Regions from separate parts of the Nocardioides sp. JCM 18998 genome, predicted to be linked through region 3. Evidence: riboswitches for the same ligand, from Rfam matches in the RefSeq annotation. Region 3 holds a riboswitch; each other region holds the start of a gene.
The links. A riboswitch is a leader RNA that binds a small molecule or an ion and turns the genes downstream of it on or off. The one in region 3 is predicted to bind cobalamin.
Positions count from the first base shown of each region.

Region 1 (7,342 bases), 1.1 Mb from region 3:
TCGGGCCATGGGTCACCCTCCCAGTAAGTCGAGTAAGTCACACGACTATATCCACCTAGTGGGCGGAAGAGTGACATCCACGCGGTCCGGCGCGCCCGGCGGCGCTCCCACGAGCGCGGAGGGGCACCCGCGTCGTCGACCTCCCGTACTCGCCTAGACTCCTGCTCATGCCTGAACTCTCCCGTGACGAGGTGCGCCACCTGGCCGACCTCGCCCGGATCGACCTGAGCGACGCCGAGCTGGAGCACCTCGCTCCGCAGCTCAACGTGATCCTCGAGTCGGTCGCCTCGATCCAGGGCGTGGCCGGCCCCGATGTGCCCGCGACGTCCCACCCCATCCCGATGACCAACGTCTTCCGCGAGGACGTCGTGGTGCCGGGCCTGACGCCGCAGCAGGCGCTCGCCGCCGCGCCGGCGCAGGAGGACGACAAGTTCTCCGTCCCGCGGATCCTGGGGGACGAGCAGTGACCGGCCGTCGACGGAGCCGAGCGAGGAACGAGCGAGCGACCGAGGTGGCCCGATGAGCAGCTGGATCCACAAGAGCGCCGCCGAGCAGGCCGCCGCCCTCGCCGCCGGCGAGGTGACCTCGGTCGAGCTGACCCAGGCGCACCTCGACCAGATCGCCGCCACCGACGGTGACCTCCACGCCTTCCTGCACGTCGACGCCGAGGGCGCGCTCGCCCAGGCGGCGGCCTCCGACGCGCGTCGCGCCGCGGGCCAGCCGCTGCACGAGCTCGACGGCGTCCCGATCGCGATCAAGGACGTGCTGGCCACCGAGGGCCTGCCGACCACGGCCGGCTCCAAGATCCTCGAGGGCTGGGTGCCGCCGTACGACGGCACCGTGACCGCCAAGCTTCGGGCTGCCGGGTTGCCCATCTTGGGCAAGACCAACATGGACGAGTTCGCCATGGGCTCGAGCACCGAGAACAGCGCGTACGGCCCGACGAGGAACCCGTGGGGCCTCGACCGGATCCCGGGCGGCTCCGGCGGCGGCTCGGCCGCGGCGGTCGGCGCCTTCCAGGCCCCGCTCGCGATCGGCTCCGACACCGGCGGCTCGATCCGCCAGCCCGGCGCCATGACCGGCACTGTCGGCGTGAAGCCCACCTACGGCTCCGTGAGCCGCTATGGCGTGATCGCGCTGGCCAACTCGCTCGACCAGCTCGGCCCCTGCACCCGCACGGTCCTCGACTCGGCGCTGCTGCACGAGCTGATCGGCGGCCACGACCCGCGTGACTCGACCTCGGTCCCGAACCCGGTCACCGGTCTCGCCGACGCCGCCCGTGCCGGTGCCGGACGCGACCTGTCCGGCCTGAAGGTCGGGATCGTCAAGGAGCTGCAGGGCGACGCGTGGAACACCGACGTCGTCGAGCGCTTCGACGAGTCGATCGCGATCCTGCGGGACCTCGGTGCTGACATCAGGGAGGTCTCGCTGCCCAGCTTCGTGCACGCGATGGCCGCCTATTACCTGATCCTCCCGGCGGAGTGCTCCTCCAACCTCGCGAAGTTCGACGCGATGCGGTACGGCCTGCGGGTCACCCCGGAGGGCTCGCCGAGCGCCGAGGAGGTCATGAAGGTCTCGCGCGACGCCGGCTTCGGCAACGAGGTCAAGCGCCGCATCATCATCGGCACGTACGCCCTCTCGAGCGGCTACTACGACGCCTTCTACGGCCAGGCCCAGAAGATCCGCACGCTGATCATCGAGGACTTCAAGAAGGCGTTCGAGCAGGTCGACGTGTTGGTCTCGCCGACGGCGCCGAGCACCGCGTGGCCGATCGGTGAGAAGGCCGACGACCCGCTGGCGATGTACCTGCAGGACCTTGCCACCATCCCGGCGAACCTCGCCGGCGTGCCGGGCATCTCGATCCCGTCCGGCGTCTCGTCCGCCGACGGGCTGCCGACCGGCATCCAGTTCCTCGCGCCGGTGCTCGAGGACGCCCGCCTCTACCGGGTCGGAGCGGCCCTGGAGAGCGCGCTGTTCGAGCGCTGGGGCGGCCCCATCGTTCCCCCGGCGTACGCCCCGAAGGGAGCCAACTGACCATGAGTGACGTCCTGATCGACTTCGACGAGGTGCTCGAGAGCTTCGACCCCGCGATGGGCCTCGAGGTCCACGTCGAGCTCAATACGAACACCAAGATGTTCTGCGGCTGCCCGACCGCCTTCGGCGGGGAGCCCAACACCCAGGTCTGCCCGACCTGCCTCGGCCTGCCCGGCGCCATGCCGGTCGTTAACGCCAAGGCGGTCGAGTCGGCGATCCGGATCGGTCTCGCGCTCAACTGCGAGATCGCACAGTGGTGCCGCTTCGCGCGGAAGAACTACTTCTACCCGGACATGCCGAAGAACTTCCAGACCAGCCAGTACGACGAGCCGATCGCGTTCGAGGGCTACCTCGACGTGGAAGTGCGGGATGAGGCGGGTGAGACCTCGATTCACAGGATCGAGATCGAGCGCGCGCACATGGAGGAGGACACCGGCAAGGCCACCCACGTGGGCGGCGCGACGGGTCGCATCCACGGTGCCGACTACTCGCTGATCGACTACAACCGCGCCGGCATCCCGCTGATCGAGATCGTCACCAAGCCGATCCTGAACACGGGTGCGAAGGCGCCGCTGGTGGCCAAGGCGTACGTCTCCGCGCTGCGCGACCTGATCAAGGCGCTCGGCGTCTCCGACGTCCGGATGGACCAGGGCTCGATGCGCTGCGACGTCAACCTGTCGCTGGCCCCGAAGGGCCCGGAGAACGCTGGGAAACTCGGCACCCGCTCGGAGACCAAGAACGTCAACTCGCTGCGCTCGGTGGAGCGCGCGGTGCGCTTCGAGATGTCACGCCACGCCGGCATCCTGCTCGGCGGCGGCTCGGTGCTGCAGGAGACCCGTCACTTCCACGAGGCCGACGGCACCACCTCGTCGGGCCGGGAGAAGTCGGACGCCGAGGACTACCGCTACTTCCCGGAGCCCGACCTGGTCCCGGTCGCGCCGTCGCGCGAGTGGGTCGAGGAGCTGCGGGGGACCCTGCCGGAGAACCCGGCCGAGCGCCGTACCCGCCTGCAGGCCGACTGGGGCTTCACCGACCTGGAGATGCGCGACGCGATCAACGCCGACGCGATCGACCTCATCGAGGAGACCGTCGCGGCCGGCGCGGCTCCGCAGGCCGCCCGCAAGTGGTGGCTCTCGGAGATCTCGCGCCGCGCCAACGAGGCCGGCGTCGAGCTGTCAGCGGCCGGCGTCTCCCCGGCTCAGGTCGCCGAGGTGCAGAAGCTGATCGACGAGGGCACCCTCAACGACAAGCTCGCGCGCCAGGTCTTCGACGGCCTCTTCGCCGGCGAGGGCACGGCCGCCGAGATCATCGAGAAGCGCGGCCTCGCGCTCGTCTCCGACGACGGCCCGCTGCTGGCCGCCATCGAGGAGGCGCTCGCCGCCCAGCCCGACATCGCCGACAAGATCCGCGGCGGCAACCACAAGGCGGCCGGCGCCATCGTCGGCGCGGTGATGAAGGCGACCCGCGGCCAGGCCGACGCCGCCCGGGTGCAGCAGCTGATCGTCGAGAAGCTCAGCTGACGGCGGTCGGTCCAGCAAGGTATGTAGCCGAACCCGCACTTCCCACGGTGAGTTCCACCCGGGAAGTGCGGGTTCCTCTGCATACCTCGACGGACCAGCCGTGGGCCCACCCACGCTCCTGAGGTCGTGACTCGGCACCGGCCGCGTTAGGCTGCGCCGTACTCAAATTCCATACACGCCCGTAGCGGGGGAAGCCGGTGAGACTCCGGCGCTGACCCGCAACCGTGACCCCTTGGGGGAGCCGGAGCACCTGCCACGACGCGTCTTGACCACAACGCTGCCGAGGTACGCAGCGGGTCGGCTCCCGGTCCTCGGACCCGGTCCACCCGTCGCTAGCAGCGGGAAGGACCCATGCACAAGCTCGTCCGGCGCTCCAGCGCCCTGGCCGCCGCGGCGCTCGCCGCGGGCGCCCTTACTCTTCCGGCCGGCTCGGCCCAGGCGAAGGCCCCGACGGTGGCCGCCGTCGCCTCCACCGCCGCCTCGCTCACGGCGGGAGGCTCGTGGCTCGCCACCGAGCTCGCCGCCGGCGCCTGGGGCTCGACCTACGACGGCACCTTCTACCCGGACATGGGCTCGGTGATCGACGCCGGCTACGCCGCGCGCGCCGCGGGCAAGAGCGCCGCGGTGCTCAAGGCCGGCAACACCCTCGCGGTGCCGGCCAACGCCGACTCCTACGTCGGCACCGGCGGCGAGCACTACGCCGGCCCGACCGCCAAGGCGCTCGCGTTCCAGCAGCACCTCGGCCGGTCCAGCACGCTCGCGTCGCACAACCTTCTCGCCGACCTGGAGTCGATGGTCACCGCGACCGGCCGCATCCAGGACAGCTCGGCGTACGGTGACTACGCGAACACCATCGGTCAGTCGTTCGCCGCCGAGGCGCTGCACGCCGCGGGGAGCAGCAAGGCCGCCGCGGCCACCAGCTTCCTGCTCACCCAGCAGTGCAAGGCCGGTTGGTTCCGGCTCTACTTCACCGATGTCACCCCCGCCGCGACGGGTCCCGACGACTACCCGCTGCACGCGCAGTCGGACGCCGCCTGCGACACCGACTCTGCCGCGACGGCCGACACCGACGTGACCGCGTACGCCATCCTCAACCTGCTCGACCAGCGCTCGACGCCGGCCGTGTCCGCCGCGATCGCCAAGGCGCTCGGCTGGCTCGAGGCCGCCCAGAAGTCGGACGGGTCGTTCATCGGCGGCATCAGCACCGCCACCTCGAACGCCGACAGCACCGGCCTCGCGGGCTGGGCGCTCGGTGCCGCGGGTGACAAGCCCGCTGCCGCGAAGGCGGCGAGCTGGGTCTACCGCCACCAGGTGCACAGCGGTCCCGACGCCGGGGCCGTCGCGTACGACGATGCCGCACTCAAGGCCGTCACCGCCAAGGGCATCGACGACACCGTGATCGGCCAGTGGCGTACGGCCACGGCGCAGGCACTGCCCTCGCTCGCGTATCTGCCGGTCACCAAGATCGCCGCCAAGCCGGCCAAGAGCGCCCACCACGGCACGGTCGGCGTGAAGGTCACCGTCGGTGGCAAGCCGTTCACCGGGAAGGTCACCGTCAAGGTCGGCAAGAAGAAGCTGACCGCCAAGGTCCGCAAGGGCGTTCTCAGCCTGAAGTCCGCGAAGGTCTTCCGCGGCAAGAAGAAGGTCCGCGCCACGATCTGGTTCAAGGGCTCCAGCACGGTCGCGCCGTTCAGCAAGACCCTCGTGCTCAAGGCCGCGAAGCGCTGATGCTCTCCACCCTGCGATCGGTCGTCGCCGCGGCTGTCCTGGCAACAGGGCTGGCCGTGGCGGCGATCGCCGTACCCGCCGCTGCGCCGGCGTCGGCCGCGGCCTGCGGTGACGCCCGGGGCGTCACCGTGGTGGTCGACCCGCAGCAGCTCGGCGGCGGGGCTCAGGAGGTCTGCGATGCCTCCGGCGCCGGCCGGACCGCGAGCGCGATCTTCGAGGAGTCCGGGTTCCACCAGAGCTACGCAGTCAACGGCGGGATGGTCTGCCGGGTCAACGGCGTGCCCGCCAGCGACCCGTGCCGCAACGACCCGCCCGCCACCGCCTACTGGAGCCTGTGGTGGTCCGACGGCACCACCGGCTGGGTGTACGCCAGCCTCGGCGCCGGCTCGCTGAAGATCCCGGCCGGCGGCTCGGTCGCCTGGTCCTGGCAGGGGCAGAGCGCCAGGAACCTGCCGAGCATCGCCCCGGCAGCGCACGCGGCTGCCCCCACCACACCTGACACTTCCGCGAAGGCGAAGCCGTCCACCAAGGCCCAGTCCACCCAGGCCCAGTCCACGCCGGCTCGCCCGGCCAAGGTCACGCAGAAGGCCCAACAGACGGCCCAGCAGACGGCCCAGCAGACGGTCGTCCCGACGACCACCTCCGACCCCACGGCGTCGGCCACGGCCACGCCGAGCGCGGGCGCTTCCACGCCGGCCGCCAAGCGCACGAAGCACGCCGCGAGCGTGACGGCCTCCGCCTCTGTCTCGGCGAGCGCTGCGGTGGGCTCGGCCACGCCGACTCCGACCCCGTCCGTTCCTGCAGACTCGACGCTCACAGGTGCAAACTCGGTGGGATCTTCTGCAGACTCGGGCCTGCCGGGTTGGGTCGCGCCCGCCATCATCGCCGCGCTCGCGGTCGCTGCTGGTGGGATCACGCTGGCTCGTCGCCGGATGCGCTGACCGGTACGACATGGCGCGACCGGCACGCGACCTCCACCCGATCGCCTGGTGGCTCTGGGCGATCGGGCTGGCGACGTACGCCTCTCAGACCACCAACCCGTACCTGCTCCTGCTGCTGATCGGGGTGGCGTCGCTCGTGGTGAGCGCGCGCCGCTCCGATCAGCCGTGGGCGCGCACCTTCCGGCTCTACCTCGTGGCCGGCGCGTTCATCGTGGCGATCCGGGTCGGCTTCCGGATCCTGCTCGGCAGCGGCTTCGGCGGCACCGTGATCCTCGACCTGCCGCAGATCCCGTTGCCCGGCTGGGTGCTGGGGATCACGCTCCTCGGGCCGGTGACGCGCGAGTCGCTGCTCGCCGGGCTCTACGACGGCCTGCGACTGGCCACCATCGTCATCGCGGTCGGTGCGGCCAACGCGCTGGCCAACCCCAAGCGGCTGCTCCGCTCGATGCCCAGTGCGCTGTACGAGGTCGGCACCGCGGTCGTCGTCGCGGTGAGCGTGCTGCCCCAGCTGGCCGAGAGCGCGCAGCGGGTCCGCCGGGCCCAGCGGCTGCGCGCGGGTGAGGCGGGTCGCCGCGGCCGTCTGCGGCGCTTCGTCGTCCCCGTGCTCGAGGACGCGCTCGAGCGCTCGCTCACCCTCGCCGCAGGCATGGACACCCGCGGGTACGGCCGCTCCGGCGCCGCCACTCCCGGCGAGCGCAGGACGACCGGCGCCCTGCTGATCGTCGGCCTGCTCGGCGTCTGCGCCGGGGCCTACGCGTTGCTCGACCAGACCTTCCTCGGTGGCTCCTGGACGCTGTCCGTCGGGGGTGGGCACGCCGCCCACATCGGCCGGGGCGCGGTCGTGCTGTTCCTCGGCGTCGCGGTCTGCGTCACCGGGATGGTGGCGGCAGGGCGCCGCGTCGGCCGTACGGTCTATCGACCCGACCCGTGGCGCTGGCCGGAGACCGCCGTGGCACTGGCCGGCGTCAGCGTCGGCGGCATCGGGACGTGGGTCGCGCAGCACCAGTACGCCATCGCGTCTCCCGACCTCGGTCTCGCCCCGCAGATCAGCCTGGTCGCGCTGGTCGGTGTCCTCATCGGCCTCCTCCCGGCCGTGATCGCCCCCGCCCCGCGTCGCAT
Region 1 covers NZ_AP043886.1:2,551,198-2,558,539, forward strand. The annotation lists gene ACZ5L9_RS11960 (FAD/NAD(P)-binding protein) at 1-9, opposite strand, end outside; gene gatC (Asp-tRNA(Asn)/Glu-tRNA(Gln) amidotransferase subunit GatC) at 168-467, shown strand; gene gatA (Asp-tRNA(Asn)/Glu-tRNA(Gln) amidotransferase subunit GatA) at 520-2,034, shown strand; gene gatB (Asp-tRNA(Asn)/Glu-tRNA(Gln) amidotransferase subunit GatB) at 2,037-3,554, shown strand; cobalamin riboswitch at 3,687-3,826, shown strand; gene ACZ5L9_RS11980 (hypothetical protein) at 3,906-5,282, shown strand; gene ACZ5L9_RS11985 (hypothetical protein) at 5,282-6,223, shown strand; gene ACZ5L9_RS11990 (energy-coupling factor transporter transmembrane component T) at 6,234-7,342, shown strand, end outside.
Region 1: it holds a riboswitch for cobalamin, as region 3 does, so the genes downstream of both, ACZ5L9_RS11980 (hypothetical protein) here and ACZ5L9_RS17225 (CbtB domain-containing protein) in region 3, are expected to answer to the same signal.

Region 2 (7,342 bases), 2.0 Mb from region 3:
GGCCTCACCTCGATGGCCGTCTCCGGTCTCGTCTCGGCGTAAGCACCTAGAACCGCCCCAGGGTGCGCTGCGGTAGATGGCACGCGCCGCCGGATCTCTGCGCTCGGCTGCCTTGAACGGCGACGAGCGCGGACGGGCGCCCCACCGCCCGTCCGCGCGGTCTGTTAGAACTCCTCGTCGAACCCGACGCTGCCGGTCACGCCCACCTGATAGGCGGAGACGCGGCGTTCGAAGAAGTTCGAGAGCTCCTGGACGTCCTGCAGCTCCATGAACGCGAGTGGGTTGGCCGAGCCGTAGATGATCGGCAGGCCGAGGCGCTCCATGCGGCGGTCGGCGACGTACTCGAGGTAGGCGCGCATGTCGGTGGTGGAGAGGCCGGCGACGCCCATGCCGAGGAGGTCTTCGGCGAACTGGGCCTCGCAGTCGACGCCCTCCATCAGCATCTCGCGGACCTTCTGCGCGATGTCCTCATCCCACAGCTCCGGCTCCTCGGCGCGAGCGGTGTCGACCACGTCGAAGGCGAAGGCCATGTGCATGGACTCGTCGCGGAAGACCCAGTTGGTGCCGGAGGCCAGCCCGTTGAGCAGACCGCGTGAGCGCAGGAAGTAGACGTAGGCGAAGGCGCCGTAGAAGAAGAGGCCCTCGATGACCGCGGCGAAGCAGATCAGGTTGAGCAGGAACGCCTTGCGGTCCTCGCGGGTCCGCAGCTCCTTGAGGTCGCCCAGGGAGTCGATCCACTTGAAGCAGAAGTCGGCCTTGGCCTTGATCGAGGGGATGTTGTCGACCGCGGCGAACGCCTCGAACCGCTCCTTCTCGTCGGGCACGTAGGTGTCGAGCAGGTTCAGGTAGAACTGGACGTGCACGGCCTCCTCGAACAGCTGGCGCGAGAGGTAGAGCCGGCCCTCTGGGGAGTTGACGTGCTGGTAGAGGTTGAGCACGAGGTTGTTGGCCACGATGGTGTCGCCGGTGGCGAAGAACGCGACCAGCCGCGAGATCAGGTGGCGCTCGGCCGGGCTCATCCGGGCGAGGTCCTTGAGGTCGTTGTGCAGGTCGACCTCCTCGACGGTCCAGGTGTTCTTGATGGCGTCCTTGAAGCGCTCGAAGAAGTGCGGGTAGCGCATCGGGCGCAGGGTCAGGTCCAGGCCCGGGTCCAGCAGCAGCTGCTGGGTCGTTCCGGTGGTGGTGGTGATGTCGGTGGTCACTGGCAGGCCTCGCATGCTTCGGGGTTCTCGAGGGAGCACGCGAGTGCCTCCTCGTCGGTGTAGGTAGAGGTGGACGTCGAGCTTGTCGAGATGGGTCGGGGTGTCTCGACAGGCTCGACGACCGCGGCCGTACCGGCGGACGTGGCGGTGCTGGCGCCGGCGACGGTCGCCTGCTGGATCCGTGTCGCGGGGCGCGAGCGCAGGTAATAGGTGGTCTTCAGGCCGCTCTTCCACGCGTAGAGGTACATCGAGGAGAGCTTCCCGATGGTCGGGCCGGCGATGAAGAGGTTGAGCGACTGGCTCTGGTCGATGTAAGGCGAGCGGGCCGCCGCCATCTCGATGAGCGCCTTCTGCGGCAGCTCCCAGGCCGTACGGAACACGGCGCGCAGCTCCTCCGGCAGGGTCGTGATGCCCTGGACCGAGCCCTCGGCACGCTTGATCTGCTCGCGGATCTCCGGGGTCCACAGCCCGCGGGACTTGAGCTCGCGCACCAGCGCGGTGTTGATCTGCAGGAACTCGCCCGACAGGGTCTCGCGCTTGAACAGGTTGGAGACCTGCGGCTCGATGCACTCGTACGCGCCGGCGATCGAGGCGATCGTCGCGGTCGGGGCGATCGCGATCAGCAGCGAGTTGCGCAGGCCCGTGGCCGCGACCCGCTCGCGCAGCGCTGCCCAGCGCTCGGTCTGGTTCGGGGTGACGCCCCACAGGTCGGGCTGCAGCTGGCCCTTCGCGGCCCGGGTCTCGGAGAACGAGGGGTGCGCGCCGTGCTGTTCGGCCAGGTCGGCGGAGACCTCCAGCGCCGTCAGGTAGACCTCCTCCTGGATGCGGGTGGAGAGCTCGAGCGCCTCGGCGGAGTCGAACGGCAGGTGCAGCGCGAAGAAGACGTCCTGCAGCCCCATCAGGCCCAGGCCGACCGGGCGCCAGCGCGGGTTGGAGGCGGCCGCCTCGGTGCTCGGGTAGAAGTTGATGTCGATCACGCGGTCGAGCAGCGGGACGGCGGTCCGTACGGTGGCGCGCAGCTTGTCCCAGTCGAGCATGGTGGTCGAGCCGGTCGAGACGACGTGTTGGGCGAGGTTGATCGAGCCGAGGTTGCACACGGCGGTCTCGGTGTCGGAGGAGACCTCGATTATCTCGGTGCACAGGTTCGACAGGTGCACCGTCGGGCCGCCGGGCGCATCCGTGGTCTGGTTGCAGGTGCGGTTGGAGGCGTCCTTGAACGTCATCCAGCCGTTGCCGGTCTGGGCGAGGGTCCGCATCATCTTGGCGTAGAGGTCGCGGGCCTTGACCGTACGCACGACACGACCCGCCGCCTCGAGCTCGCGGTAGCGGGTCTCGAACGCAGTGCCCCACAGGTCGACCAGCTCGGGTGCCTGGTCGGGGTCGATCAGCGACCAGTCCTCGTCGGCCTCGACGCGGCGCATGAACTCGTCGGGGATCCAGTTGGCGAGGTTGAGGTTGTGCGTACGGCGCGCCTCCTCGCCGGTGTTGTCGCGCAGCTCGAGGAACTCCTCGACGTCGGGGTGCCACGACTCGAGGTAGACGCACGCCGCGCCCTTGCGCCGTCCGCCCTGGTTGACCGCCGACACGGACGAGTCGAGGGTCCGCAGGAAGGGCACGATGCCGTTGGACTGGCCGTTGGTGCCGCGGATCAGCGCGCCGCGGGAGCGGACGCGGGAGAAGCCGATGCCTATGCCGCCGGCGAACTTCGAGAGCTTCGCGACCTGCATGTAGCGGCTGTAGATCGAGTCGAGCTCGTCCTTGGGGGAGTCGACCAGGTAGCACGACGACATCTGGCTGTGCCGGGTGCCGGAGTTGAACAGCGTCGGGCTCGAGGGGAGGTAGGCCAGCGAGGACATCAGCCGGTAGAACTCGATGGCCTCGGCCGGGCTCTGTGCCAGACCGCAGGCGACACGGAGCATGAAGTACTGCGGGGTCTCGACGACCAGTCGCGAGGTGGGGTGACGCAGCAGGTAGCGGTCGTAGACGGTGCGCAGCCCGAAGTACTCGAACCGGTTGTCGCCCTCGAGGTCGATGGCGAAGTCGAGCTTGCGGGCGTTGTCCTTGACGAAGCGTGCGGTCTCGTCGCCGATCAGGCCCTCGGCGTGACCGAGGCTGACGGACTGGCTGAAGGAGGCGACGCCCTGGTTGCGGACCTCCTTGTCGATATAGGCGGCCAGCAGGCGCGCGGCGAGGCGGGAGTACTCCGGCTCCTCGCCGATCATCTCGGCGGAGGTCTGAATGCTGAGCCGGTCCAGCTCGGCGGTGGTCGCGCCGTCATACAGGCCGCTGATCGTGCGGGTCGCGACCCGCATCGGGTCGACGTCGGGCAGATCGCCGCTGACGCGGTCGATGGCCCGAACGATCTTGTTGACGTCGACGCTCTCGGTGTCGCCGTTGCGCTTGAGCACCTGCATGGTGGCGCGGCGTACGGGCTCGGCCGGCATGGTGGGCAGCGGGGTGTCGATGACCGTCACTTCTCTCTCCTCGCGAGATCTGACTCAGGTCCGTGCCGGGAGGAGGAGACGACTGGCCTGCGAGGCACGACGGGCTCGCGGGTCTGGCGTCAGCCTTCCCACGAGGCCTCGGACCACCACACCCGACGGGTGTGGTGCGCTGGCAGGTCTTCGGACTCGCGGGCACATCCGACGCGTACTACGTCGGACGCCTACTGGCCGTCGCTTCCCAGATCTGCGATCCAGTGCTTGTGACGGCGGTCGTTCCCACTTACCGCTGCGGGGCAGTCCCGGATTCGCACCGGGTTCCCTCTTGCCTCCACGTGTCCGGCTGACACGCAGAACCAGCTACGCCAGCCACTATATATGGGAACTACATCCGTGCAACTCCCAACATGTGGATGTCTCACGTCGTCGCCGACGGGTCACGCAGCGGGCACGTCGCCCACCACGCCAGAGTCCCGAAACGCCCGAGGATCCGGTGATCGCGGCGGTCGAGGCTCAGCTCGCCGGGGGCGAGGCGAGAGCGTGCTCCATCTGGACACAGAGATCGTGGATGCACTGCTCGAGGCTCTCCCCGGTCTCCTTCTGCAGCAGGCCGAGGCTGAGCTCAGCGACCAGAAGAGCACCCCCGGCGAGCTCGCGCTCGTCGCTGAAGGATCCCAGGAGCTGCCGCGCGCCGTCGGCGTCGCCCCGGTTGCGAGCGGCGACGATGCCGGCGACCCGCTGCGCGGCGGCCACGACGGGGGCGAGCTCGGAGCGGCGCGAAGACTCGCTCACAGGATCAGCCCGGGCGTCTGATGGCGGGCCTTCTCGAAGCGGGCCTGGACGTCGGCCCAGTTCACGACGTTCCACCACTGCTTCACGAACGTCGCCTTGTCGTTCTTGTACTGCAGGTAGTACGCGTGCTCCCACATGTCGAGCATCAGCAGCGGGACCATGCAGATCGGCACGTTCCCCTGGTGGTCGAAGTGCTGGATGATGTACGGCCGCTGCGCGACCATGTCCCAGGTCAGCACGGACCAGCCGGATCCCTGGACGCCGAGAGCGTTGGCCTCGAAGTGGGCGCGGAACTTGTCGAAGCCGCCGAAGTACTCCTCGATCACCTGAGCGAGTTCGCCGGTCGGCTTGTCCCCACCGTCCGGGCTCATGTTGGGCCAGAACACCGAGTGGTTGACGTGGCCTCCGAGGTGGAAGGCGAGGTTCTTCTCCAGCGCCGAGAGGCCTCCGAAGGACTCGGCCTCGCGGGCCTCCGCGAGCTGCTCCACCGCGGTGTTGATGCCCTTGACATAGGTCGCGTGGTGCTTGTCGTGGTGCAGCTCCATGATCGCGCCGGAGATATAGGGCTCCAACGCCGCGTAGTCGTAGGGGAGGTCAGGGAGCGAGTAGTCGGCCATGATGCAAGCCTGTCGCTACTGCGAATCATTTGCAATAGTGACAGAGAACTCGCCTCCCTGAGCGCTGTGGTGGCCTTGGAAGGCTCGAACATCGGACAACGCCGCACGAGCGCCCAGGGTCGGCGAAACCTGGGTTGGTGACGTTGGGGCCGACGACAGGAAGCGCGAACGGGCACGCACGCTGCCTGGCAGGTCGAGTCCGCAGAGAGTCCGCAGGACGTCCGTCGCGGTCCCTCAACAACCGCTGTGACCGTTGACGACCATCGCGGCATCTGCGCAGGTCGAGCCAGGGTTTCGGGCACAATCGCTCATCTCCGTCAGCTGCCATCACGGCGTGGACGACTTCCCCTGGTACTACTGATCTCGCAGGGCTCCGCAGCTCAGAGGGCCGGCAGATGGCCGAACCGCGGCAGGCACGCCAGGGCCAGTGCCACCTCGGTCCGGCGCTCGGTGAGCGGGTGGCCGAGCAGCTCCTCGGCCTGGGCGAGGCGGTAGCGCACGGTGTTCTTGTGCACGAAGAGGTCCGTGGCGGCCAGCTCGACGCTGCCGCCGCGACGGAGGTAGGCCGCCACCGTCTCGCGTAGGCGCTCCACCAGCGGGGTGGCGTCCGCGAGCGCGCCGAGCTCGCGCTGGATCAGCGCGGCGACGGCCGCCTTGCGCCCCGCCGCGACACACGCGAGCTCGACGTCGGCGTACAGCGTGGTGGTGCCTGTCGCGGTCTCGGTCTCGATGGCGTGGCGCTGTGCGTCGACGGCCTCGCGATGGGAGGAGCGGAATGCCGCGAGCCCCGTGCCGGGCGTCCCTGCGCTGATGCTCACCCCGGATTCGGCGCCTTCGCGAACCTCGGCCAACGCCGCGCGAAGCCGCTCGTCCGTGAGCGGTCGCCTGGTCGCGACCCACGTCCAGATCTCGCCGCGTCCGGCCGGAAGGGTCAGGAGGCGGGCACCGACGGTCGTCGCCATCGCGTCGGCCGCGGCGGTCAGGGCGACCAGGTCGTCGGCGGTCTCGGTCGGCGTCCAGAGCACGAGCGCGAGGTGGGCGCCGCCCAGCGGATAGGTGAGCAGCCGGCTGGCGTCGTCGATCGCCACCTGATCGCCGCGCAGGATGGCCCGTACGGTCTCGCCCCGCTGGGCGAACGCACCGTGCAACGACGACTCGCGCTCGGCGTAGAAGACACCGACGAGGTGCTCGCTCGCCTGGTTGATCCAGGCGCCGCCGTGGTCCCAGAGGTAGACCAGCACCGCGGTCCGGTCGGGTCCGTCGGGCGGGACCGAGGCGGCGACCTCCCGGAAGAAGTCCCACACCGCCTCCGAGGCGACCCGGTAGACCTTCAGCAGGACGCCGAGCTCGAGGTTGCGGCGCGCGATCGACAGAGCGAGGTCGACGGCCTGCGGCGGGAGCAGGAGCTCCTGCTCCTCCCGCTCGAGCAGGCTCAGGAAGACCTGGAACTGCCGCTTCGTCGATGCGTGCAGCTCCGCGACGAGGACCGCATCGCCGGCGAGCTCGGGGATCTCGGCCAGGATCCGGCCGTTGACGTGCTCGACGAACTCCTCGAGGTTCTCCTCGCTGCTCGCTCCGGCGACGTACGCGCGCACCCAGGCTGCGAGCTCGGCGGCCTCGCTCGCGGTGGGGTCGGTCGACATCCACGCCTCCTCGCCTTGGACGTGAGTCCAATCGGACGGGGTGATTCTGGGGGTCGATACCAAGACGACGCAAGGCGCCTTGTGCTGGAATCTCACCGAACAGGCAGATGTGGCCTGCGTCACGTCCCGAACCAGGAGGCTCGTGCGATGCCGAACCCGCTCTCATTCGACTACATCGTCGTCGGCGCCGGAAGCGCCGGCGCGGTCGTCGCCCACCGCCTGAGCGAGGATCCGGCCACGTCCGTCCTGCTGTTGGAGGCGGGGCCCGCCAACGACGCGCTCGAGATCTCGATGCCGGCCGCGTTCCCGAACCTCTTCAAGACCAAGTGGGACTGGAACTACGAGACCACCCCGCAACCCGGCCTGCGCAGCCAGCGCGCCTTCTGGCCGCGGATGAAGGCCCTCGGCGGCTGCTCGTCGATGAACGCGATGATGTACGTGCGCGGCGCCCGCGCCGACTTCGACGGCTGGCAGCGCGACTTCGGCGCGGTCGGCTGGTCGTACGACGACGTCCTGCCGTACTTCCTGCGCTCCGAGCACAACACCCGCGGCTCCGGCGCCTTCCACAGCGACCAGGGCCTGCTCCACGTCGAGGATCGGCGCTACACGCACGAGACGACCCAGGCGTGGATCGCCTCGGCCCGTGC
Region 2 covers NZ_AP043886.1:1,270,025-1,277,366, reverse strand. The annotation lists gene ACZ5L9_RS06090 (HoxN/HupN/NixA family nickel/cobalt transporter) at 1-42, shown strand, start outside; gene ACZ5L9_RS06085 (ribonucleotide-diphosphate reductase subunit beta) at 165-1,202, opposite strand; gene ACZ5L9_RS06080 (ribonucleoside-diphosphate reductase subunit alpha) at 1,199-3,676, opposite strand; cobalamin riboswitch at 3,801-4,019, opposite strand; gene ACZ5L9_RS06075 (hypothetical protein) at 4,157-4,435, opposite strand; gene ACZ5L9_RS06070 (superoxide dismutase) at 4,432-5,052, opposite strand; gene ACZ5L9_RS06065 (PucR family transcriptional regulator) at 5,433-6,695, opposite strand; gene ACZ5L9_RS06060 (GMC family oxidoreductase) at 6,843-7,342, shown strand, end outside.
Region 2: it holds a riboswitch for cobalamin, as region 3 does, so the genes downstream of both, ACZ5L9_RS06080 (ribonucleoside-diphosphate reductase subunit alpha) here and ACZ5L9_RS17225 (CbtB domain-containing protein) in region 3, are expected to answer to the same signal.

Region 3 (7,342 bases):
GAGCCCGCCACGGTGGTCGAGCCTGTCGAGACCCCCGCATGAGCGGCCTCCTCGTCGCCGGTACGACCTCCGATGCCGGCAAGTCGGTCGTCACGACGGGTCTGTGCCGGGCGTTCGCGCGGCGAGGCGTGCGGGTGGCGCCGTACAAGGCGCAGAACATGTCGAACAACTCGATGGTGGTCGCGGTGCCGGGGGCCTCGACCACCGGCTTCGCCGAGATCGGGCGGGCGCAGTGGGTGCAGGCGCTGGCCGCCCGGGCGACGCCGGAGCCGGCGATGAACCCGGTCCTGCTCAAGCCCGGGAGCGACCGCCGCAGCCATGTCGTGCTGATGGGACAGCCTGCGGGCGACGTCTCGTCGGCCGACTGGGAGAGCGGTCGCGCGCACCTGGCGAAGGCGGCCCACGACGCGTACGACGACCTCGCCTCGCGTTACGAGGTGATCGTCGCCGAGGGCGCCGGGAGTCCGGCCGAGATCAACCTGCGGGCCGGCGACTACGTGAACCTGGGCCTGGCCCGGCACGCTGGCCTGCCCACGATCGTGGTCGGCGACATCGACCGCGGCGGCGTCTTCGCCGCCCTGCTCGGGACGGTCGCGCTGCTCTCGCCGGAGGACCAGGCGCTGATCAGCGGCTTCGTGATGAACAAGTTCCGCGGCGACCTCGGTCTGCTGACTCCCGGCCTGGAGATGCTGCTGCGGGCGACCGGCCGGCGCACGTACGGCGTACTGCCCTGGGATCCCTCCCTCTGGCTCGATTCCGAGGACGCCCTCGACCTCGACGGCCGGCGCGCCTCGGGCGAGGGCGCGCAGCGGGTCGCCGTGATCCGGCTCCCCCGGATCAGCAATTTCACCGACCTCGACGCCCTCGGTCTCGAGCCCGGGCTCGACGTCGTCTTCGTCTCGTCGCCGCGCGACCTGGCCGACGCCGACCTGGTGGTGGTGCCCGGCACGCGCGCGACGATCAGCGACCTGGCCTGGATGCGCTCGCGCGGGCTCGACCGCGCCGTGCTCGCGCACGCCGAGGCCGGGCGTCCGGTGCTCGGGATCTGCGGCGGCTGTCAGATGCTCGGCGCCCACATCTCGGATCCGGACGGCATCGAAGGCGAGGCCGGCGCGGAGGCCCCGGGACTCGGCCTGCTCCCCCACACCACGACCTTCGGCGCGGAGAAGGTGCTGCGCCTGCACGCGCCCGCCGGCTACGAGATCCACCACGGCCGGGTCGCCGGCGCGACCGAGGACGGCCTCGTGACCGGCACGATGGTCCACGGCCGCCTCGAGGACGACGCCTACCGCGCGGCCTACCTGCGCGACGCGCTCGGCGTGACCTCCGAGGCGTCGTTCCCGACCGCTCGTGACGCGCGGCTGGAGCTGCTGGGCGACCTCGTCGAGGAGCACCTCGACGTCGATGCCCTGCTCGACCTCGCGTTGACCGGTGCGCCCGCCGACCTGCCCGTCCTGCCGCCTGGTGGTGAGTGGTGAGCGCGGGAGCTGAGGATCAGGCGGGTCTCGACAGGCTCGACCACCGGACGCCGGATCTCGACAAGCTCGACCACCGGACGCCGGGTCTCGACAGGCTCGACCACCGGACGCCGGGTCTCGACCCCCGGGCGCCGGGTCTCAGCCGCCGTGTGCTGCTGCTCGGCGGCACGGCCGAGGCGCGAGCGCTGGCGGTCCTGCTCGTCGAGGCGGGCATCGACGTGACCTCGTCCCTGGCCGGGCGGGTCGCCGATCCGCGCCTGCCCGTCGGACCGGTCCGGATCGGTGGCTTCGGCGGCGTGTCCGGGCTCGTCACGGCGCTCGACGACTACGACGTCGTCGTGGACGCGACGCATCCGTTCGCACAGGGGATGTCCGCCAACGCCGTGGCGGCCTGCGCGCAGACCGGGCTGCCGCTGCTGCGCCTCGAACGACCGGGCTGGAGGCCGGATCCGGCCTGGCCGCGTCCGATGTGGCACTGGGCCAATACCCACGACGACGCCGCGACCCTGGCCGCAACGCTCGGCGAGCGTCCCTTCATCACCGTCGGGCGCCAGGAGCTGGCCCGGTTCGTGCCGGCGCTCGGCGAGCTGCCCGCGCTCGCACGGGTCGTGGACGCCCCCGGCTTCGCGCTGCCGCAGCCCTGGACGCTGGTCACCAGCCGAGGCCCGTACCCCCTCGACGGCGAGCGCGCCCTTCTGCGCGAGCACCGCGTCGACGTGCTGATCACCAAGGACTCCGGCGGCACGTACACCTGGGGCAAGATGCAGGCCGCCGCCGAGCTCGGCGTCCCCGTCGTGATCGTCCGGCGCCCGGTGGACCCGCACGCCCCGGAGACGGTGGGCAACGTCGGTGCGGCGTTCTCCTGGACGCGCGCCAGGACGACGACAAGATCCTGACGTCACCCTCGGGCGCCCGGATCGCGTGGTTCCCGGACCCGGACGGCAACACCCTGTCGCTCACGACCTTCGCTCCTTGACGGGTCGTCTCGGGAACGCAGCCCATCCGGCAACGCCGAGGACGAGGACCAGGACCCCGACCACGCCGATGGTGGTGGCACCCGCGGACATGACGGCCGGGACCCACACGAAGTGGCCGGTGATCTCGGCGGCCTTGCCGTCGACCAGAACGGGGATCGACCACTCGCCCATGTCGTGCCGCTTGTCCGGCGCCGCCGACACGTCCGTCGGAAGCTGAGGCTCCATCCAGTCGACGCGCCCATCGCTCCAGGAGTACGTCGACCCGGAACGTACGCTGCGCCACCGCGTCGGGCCGTGGCCGGCACCGGCGGCGACGTGGTCGACCACGCCCGAGGTGGTCGCATAGGTGGTCAGCGAGTTGACGTTGTCGAAGACCTCGCCCGCGGCGAAGCGCAGGAACGGCTCATTGGAGTAGCCGAGCACCTGCACGTCGCTCACCGTGCTGCTCGTCTCGAGCGTGATCAGCGAGCCGTCGGCGTGCACCCACACACTGACCCCGGCCGGTGCGCGGAGCACGACCGACTGGATGCTCGCGTTGACGTTGACGCTGCCATGGGCCCAGACCGGCATCGCGGCCGCCACCACGAGGGTGACGGCCGCGACGATGACGGCACTGACGCGCCTCATCGGGCAGGCATCAGACGGCGACCGGAGCGTGGTCCTCGGCGAACCGGCCCTCGCGGCCGGCCCGGGCGGCCGCCGGGTCGAGCAGACGCTGGGCCTGGGGCGCGAAGAGCAGCGCGATGCCGCCCCACAGGATCACCTGGGCGACGAGCGAGTACACCCGGAACTGCGCGAGCAGGTCCGCCGGGAAGCCCGGGAAGACGATCGTCCCGTCCGGGTCGGTCAGTGGGAGCGGCGTCTCGGTGTCGTGCCTGCCGAACTGGGCGACGTTGGCGTCCAGGTGGCCGAGCGCCGGCAGCACCAGGAACACGACAGCCATCACGGCGACGTACGCGGCACCCATGATCAGCACCGTGCTGTACAGGCTGAGCCGCCGGTGCAGTCGCTGGCCGTAGTAGACGGCCAGGAACAGCGCGATGCACGAGACCGCTACCACGACGAGGTAGAGCGCGCCGCGGGTGCGGATCGTCTCCTCGTGCCCGATCGCCGGCGGGTTGGCCGGGTACTTCAGGAACGGCACCAGGAACGCGCCGACGAAGTAGAAGGCCGGCAGGATCAGCGCGAGCTGGAACGGACGCACCTTCCCGACCCGGCCGATCGCGATGACGTAGCCGACCGCGACGAGCGCGCCCATGGCTGCGCCGAAGAGGATGAGGCCGGCGCCGATGCCGACGTCCATCTGGACCGTACGGCTGAAGATGTCGGGGCCGGCGGCCTCGACAGGCAGCCCGGCGGCCTTGTCCAGGGCCTGCTGGGCCGCGTCACGCGCGCTCTCGTAGTCGATCGCCTTCGAGATGATCGGCTCGGCGAAGAGGCGGGCGAAGACGAACGCCACCAGACCCGCGGCCGCGCCGGAGAGCGCGCCGCGAGCGATGAGTTGCTTGACCATGTTCTGTTGTTCTCCTGCCGGGTTGGATCAGTGGCAGGGGAAGCCGAGGAAGTGTCGGCCGTCGTGGAAGAACTCATGGAGGACCATGCTCTTCCCGAACACCGAGGTGGCGCCCTCGTCGACGCCGATGAAGTAGTAGACCAGCAGCGCCGCGAAGGCGACGCCGACCAGCAGGGCGATCGTCTTGACGTTCGCGTGGACCAGCGGGGTGCTGATCGCGGGGCTGCTGATGGCAGTGGGGATAGCAGACGTGTTGCTCACGTGATGCTCCTTCAGGAATACAACGTTCCCAGATGGGCGGAAAACGCGTCGGCGGAAGATCTGACTTCGCTCCCCAAGGAGACTCACAGTGGCGTGACCGTGCCAGATTCTCACTGGCTTCCTCACGTCCGGCGCGTAGCCGCACCCTATCGGCACCCGCGGTGGCCGTCCACCGACGTCCATATCCGGACGATCAGACCGACCCGTCCGGGAACGCGATGATCGACAGGAACCGGATCGGCAGCGTGACCAGGCCCGTCGGCCCGTGCGCGCCCTCGCCGTCGAGCTGCAGCGAGTCGCCGGCCCGCAGGCGGTAGACCGATCGGCTGTGCCCGTAGTCCATGACGCCCTCGAGCATGTAGATGAACTCGGTCCCGGGGTGCTGGAAGAGCGGGTGCACCTCGCTGGCCTCGGTCAGCGTCACCAGCAGGCACTCGAGGCGCTTGTGCTCACCTCGCAGCCCGCCGAGCAGGTTGTACTCGTGCCCGACCTGGGTGCCGTTGCGCACGATCGGCGTGCCCTGGCCCGCCTTCACGTACGACGCCGGGCGCTCGGTGTCGGCGCCGCGGAAGAGCGAGGTCACCGGCACGTTGAGCCCCTTGGCCAGCAGGGCGAGGGTGCCGAGCGAGCACGAGGTCTGGGCGTTCTCGATCTTCGACAGCATCGCCTTGGAGATGCCGACACGGGTCGCCGTCTCCCCCACGGACAGCCCGGCGTTCTGCCGCAGCTCCCGGACGTTGCGGGCGATGGCGGCCTCCAGCTCGAGCGCCTCGACCGCGTCGTCCGGTCGGCGATCGCGCGCGGTGCCGGCGTTGCGCAGCAGCGCCTCGTCGTTCTCCATGTCGTGACCGTAGCGCGCCAGCGTCCACTGGGAGTGGACGACCGCGCGCTCCTCCGGCGTCATCGGGCACCCAGCAGCGCGGCCATGCTGCTCGCCAGGGCCGCGGCCCCGGCCTCCGCGTCGGCGTCCTCGACGGCCTCGCCGGGTGCGTGCGAGACGCCGGTCGGGTTGCGGACGAAGAGCATCGCGGTGCTGACGTGATCCTTGAGGACTCCGGCGTCGTGGCCTGCCCCCGTGCCGAGCACGGGCGCGTCGTCGAGGACGCTCGAGAGCCGCGCCTGCAGCTGCGGGTCGAAGTCGACTGTCGCGCTGAAGGACTCCTCGACCACCGACGCCGAGCAGCCCTGCTCCCGAGCGGCGGCGTAAGCGGCCTGGGTGATCTCAGCGACCAGGAAGCGGGTCACCGCGTTCTCGCGGTGGCGGACGTCGAGCCAGAGGTCGACACGCGAAGCGATCACGTTGGTGCCGCCGGGCACAGGAACCAGGCGGCCGACCGTCGCTCGCGCGCCCTGCACGCCGCGCGCGATCCGCTGCACCTCACCCACGACGTGGGCCGCCGCCACCATCGGGTCGCGCCGATCGCGCATCACGGTCGTGCCGGCGTGGTTGCCCTCGCCGGCGAACGACAGCCGCCACCGGCCGTGCCCGAGGATCGAGGAGGCGACGGCGACCGACCGATCGAGGTCCACCAGCCCACGGCCCTGCTCCACGTGCAGCTCGATGAACGTGTCGATCCGACCCAACGCCGCCGGGTCGGGACCGAGATGCGTGGGATCGACGCCCGCACGCCTGCTCGCCTCGGCGAACGTGGTGCCGTCGGCATCGGTGAGGCCGCGTGCGCGGTCGGCGTCGAGGGCGCCGGTCATCAGTCGCGACCCGAGGCACGCCACCCCGAAGCGCGACCCCTCCTCCTCGGGGAAGACGGCGATGGCTCGGCGGCCGTGCACGCCGCGAGCCGCGAGCCGGTCGAAGGCCACCAGCGCCGACGCCACGCCGAGCGGTCCGTCGTACGCGCCTCCGCCCGGCACCGAGTCCAGGTGGCTGCCGGTGACCACCGCGCCGTCGCCGACGCCTCCCGACCAGGCCCACAGGATGCCGTTGCGGTCGGACTCGACGTCGAGGCCGCGACGCTCGGCATGCGCGACGAACCAGGAGCGCAGGTCGAGCTCGGGGGTCGAGTACACCGGCCGGCTGTAGCCGCCCCGCACGGGGTCGGCGCCCAGGGCGTCGATCTCGGCCATGAGAGAGGCGACGGTGTCGCTCATCGTTGTCCTTCCTGCGTCAGGAACACGTCGGCGAGGTGGTCGCCGAGGTCGACGGTCAGGTCGCTGCCCGGCACGTCCGGGGCCGTCCGCTCCCGGAGCCGCACGGCGCCACGGAACACTCCGCGCCGCGTCATCAGGTTGAGGGCGCGGGTCGGTCGCTCCAGCTGCACGGCGACCGCTGCCTCGCCCGCGAAGCGGACCATGTCGCCGGCCTCCATCGCCATCGCTTCCCCCGACACCGAGAGGCTCAGCCGGCCGAGCGCCACGAAGAGCCGGTCGATGCCGGGGAAGCGGGAGAAGCAGGCGTCGTGATCGAGGTCCGCGACGCTGAGCCGCCAGCTGACGCGCCCGTCCGTCCCGTGTCCGGTGGCCAGCTCGCGGGTGGTGCCCGCACCGTTGGCCCACGGCAGGGCGGCCGCGGTCGATGCGACGAGCATCGGTCGGCTCACCGCATCTCGCCGGCACCGACGTACGGGTGCAGGCTCGCCAGCGGCTTGCCCTCGCCGAACCGCTCGAGCCGGAAGTCGGAGGCCGCGACGTCGGGATCGGTGCTGTCGCCCTCGAGGACGAGGTCGGCGACCAGCTCGCCGACAGCGGGACTGATCTTGAAGCCGTGCCCGGCGAAGCCGGCGGCCAGGATCAGCCCGCCGATCCCGCCGACCGGCGCGATCACCGGATTCCAGTCCGGCGGCACGTCGTAGACCCCCGCGTACGTGTGCGTGATCGACGGCTCCGGGAAGCCCGGGAAGCGGTGCATCACCTTCTCGGCGTACGCCATGATGCTGCTCTCCCCCGCGACGTTGGAGTAGCGGTCGGGGTCGACGAGCTTGCTCCCGAAGTCGGCGTGGTCGCTGTTGCCGACCAGGAACTGCCCCGAGCCCTCGAGGCGGCAGTACTGCAGGCTGATCAGGTCGGAGACGACCGGCAGGTCCGGCAGCGGCTCGCCGGCGTCGACGATCAGCAGCTCGGAGCGGTAGGCCTCGACCGGGAAGTCGACCCCGAGGCCG
Region 3 covers NZ_AP043886.1:3,655,318-3,662,659, forward strand. The annotation lists gene cobF (precorrin-6A synthase (deacetylating)) at 1-42, shown strand, start outside; gene ACZ5L9_RS17205 (cobyric acid synthase) at 39-1,478, shown strand; gene ACZ5L9_RS17210 (cobalt-precorrin-6A reductase) at 1,475-2,374, shown strand; gene ACZ5L9_RS17215 (hypothetical protein) at 2,435-3,082, opposite strand; gene ACZ5L9_RS17220 (CbtA family protein) at 3,093-3,968, opposite strand; gene ACZ5L9_RS17225 (CbtB domain-containing protein) at 3,996-4,229, opposite strand; adenosylcobalamin (AdoCbl) riboswitch at 4,232-4,378, opposite strand; gene ACZ5L9_RS17230 (helix-turn-helix domain-containing protein) at 4,423-5,133, opposite strand; gene ACZ5L9_RS17235 (allantoate amidohydrolase) at 5,130-6,335, opposite strand; gene ACZ5L9_RS17240 (HutD family protein) at 6,332-6,772, opposite strand; gene ACZ5L9_RS17245 (NAD(P)/FAD-dependent oxidoreductase) at 6,781-7,342, opposite strand, start outside.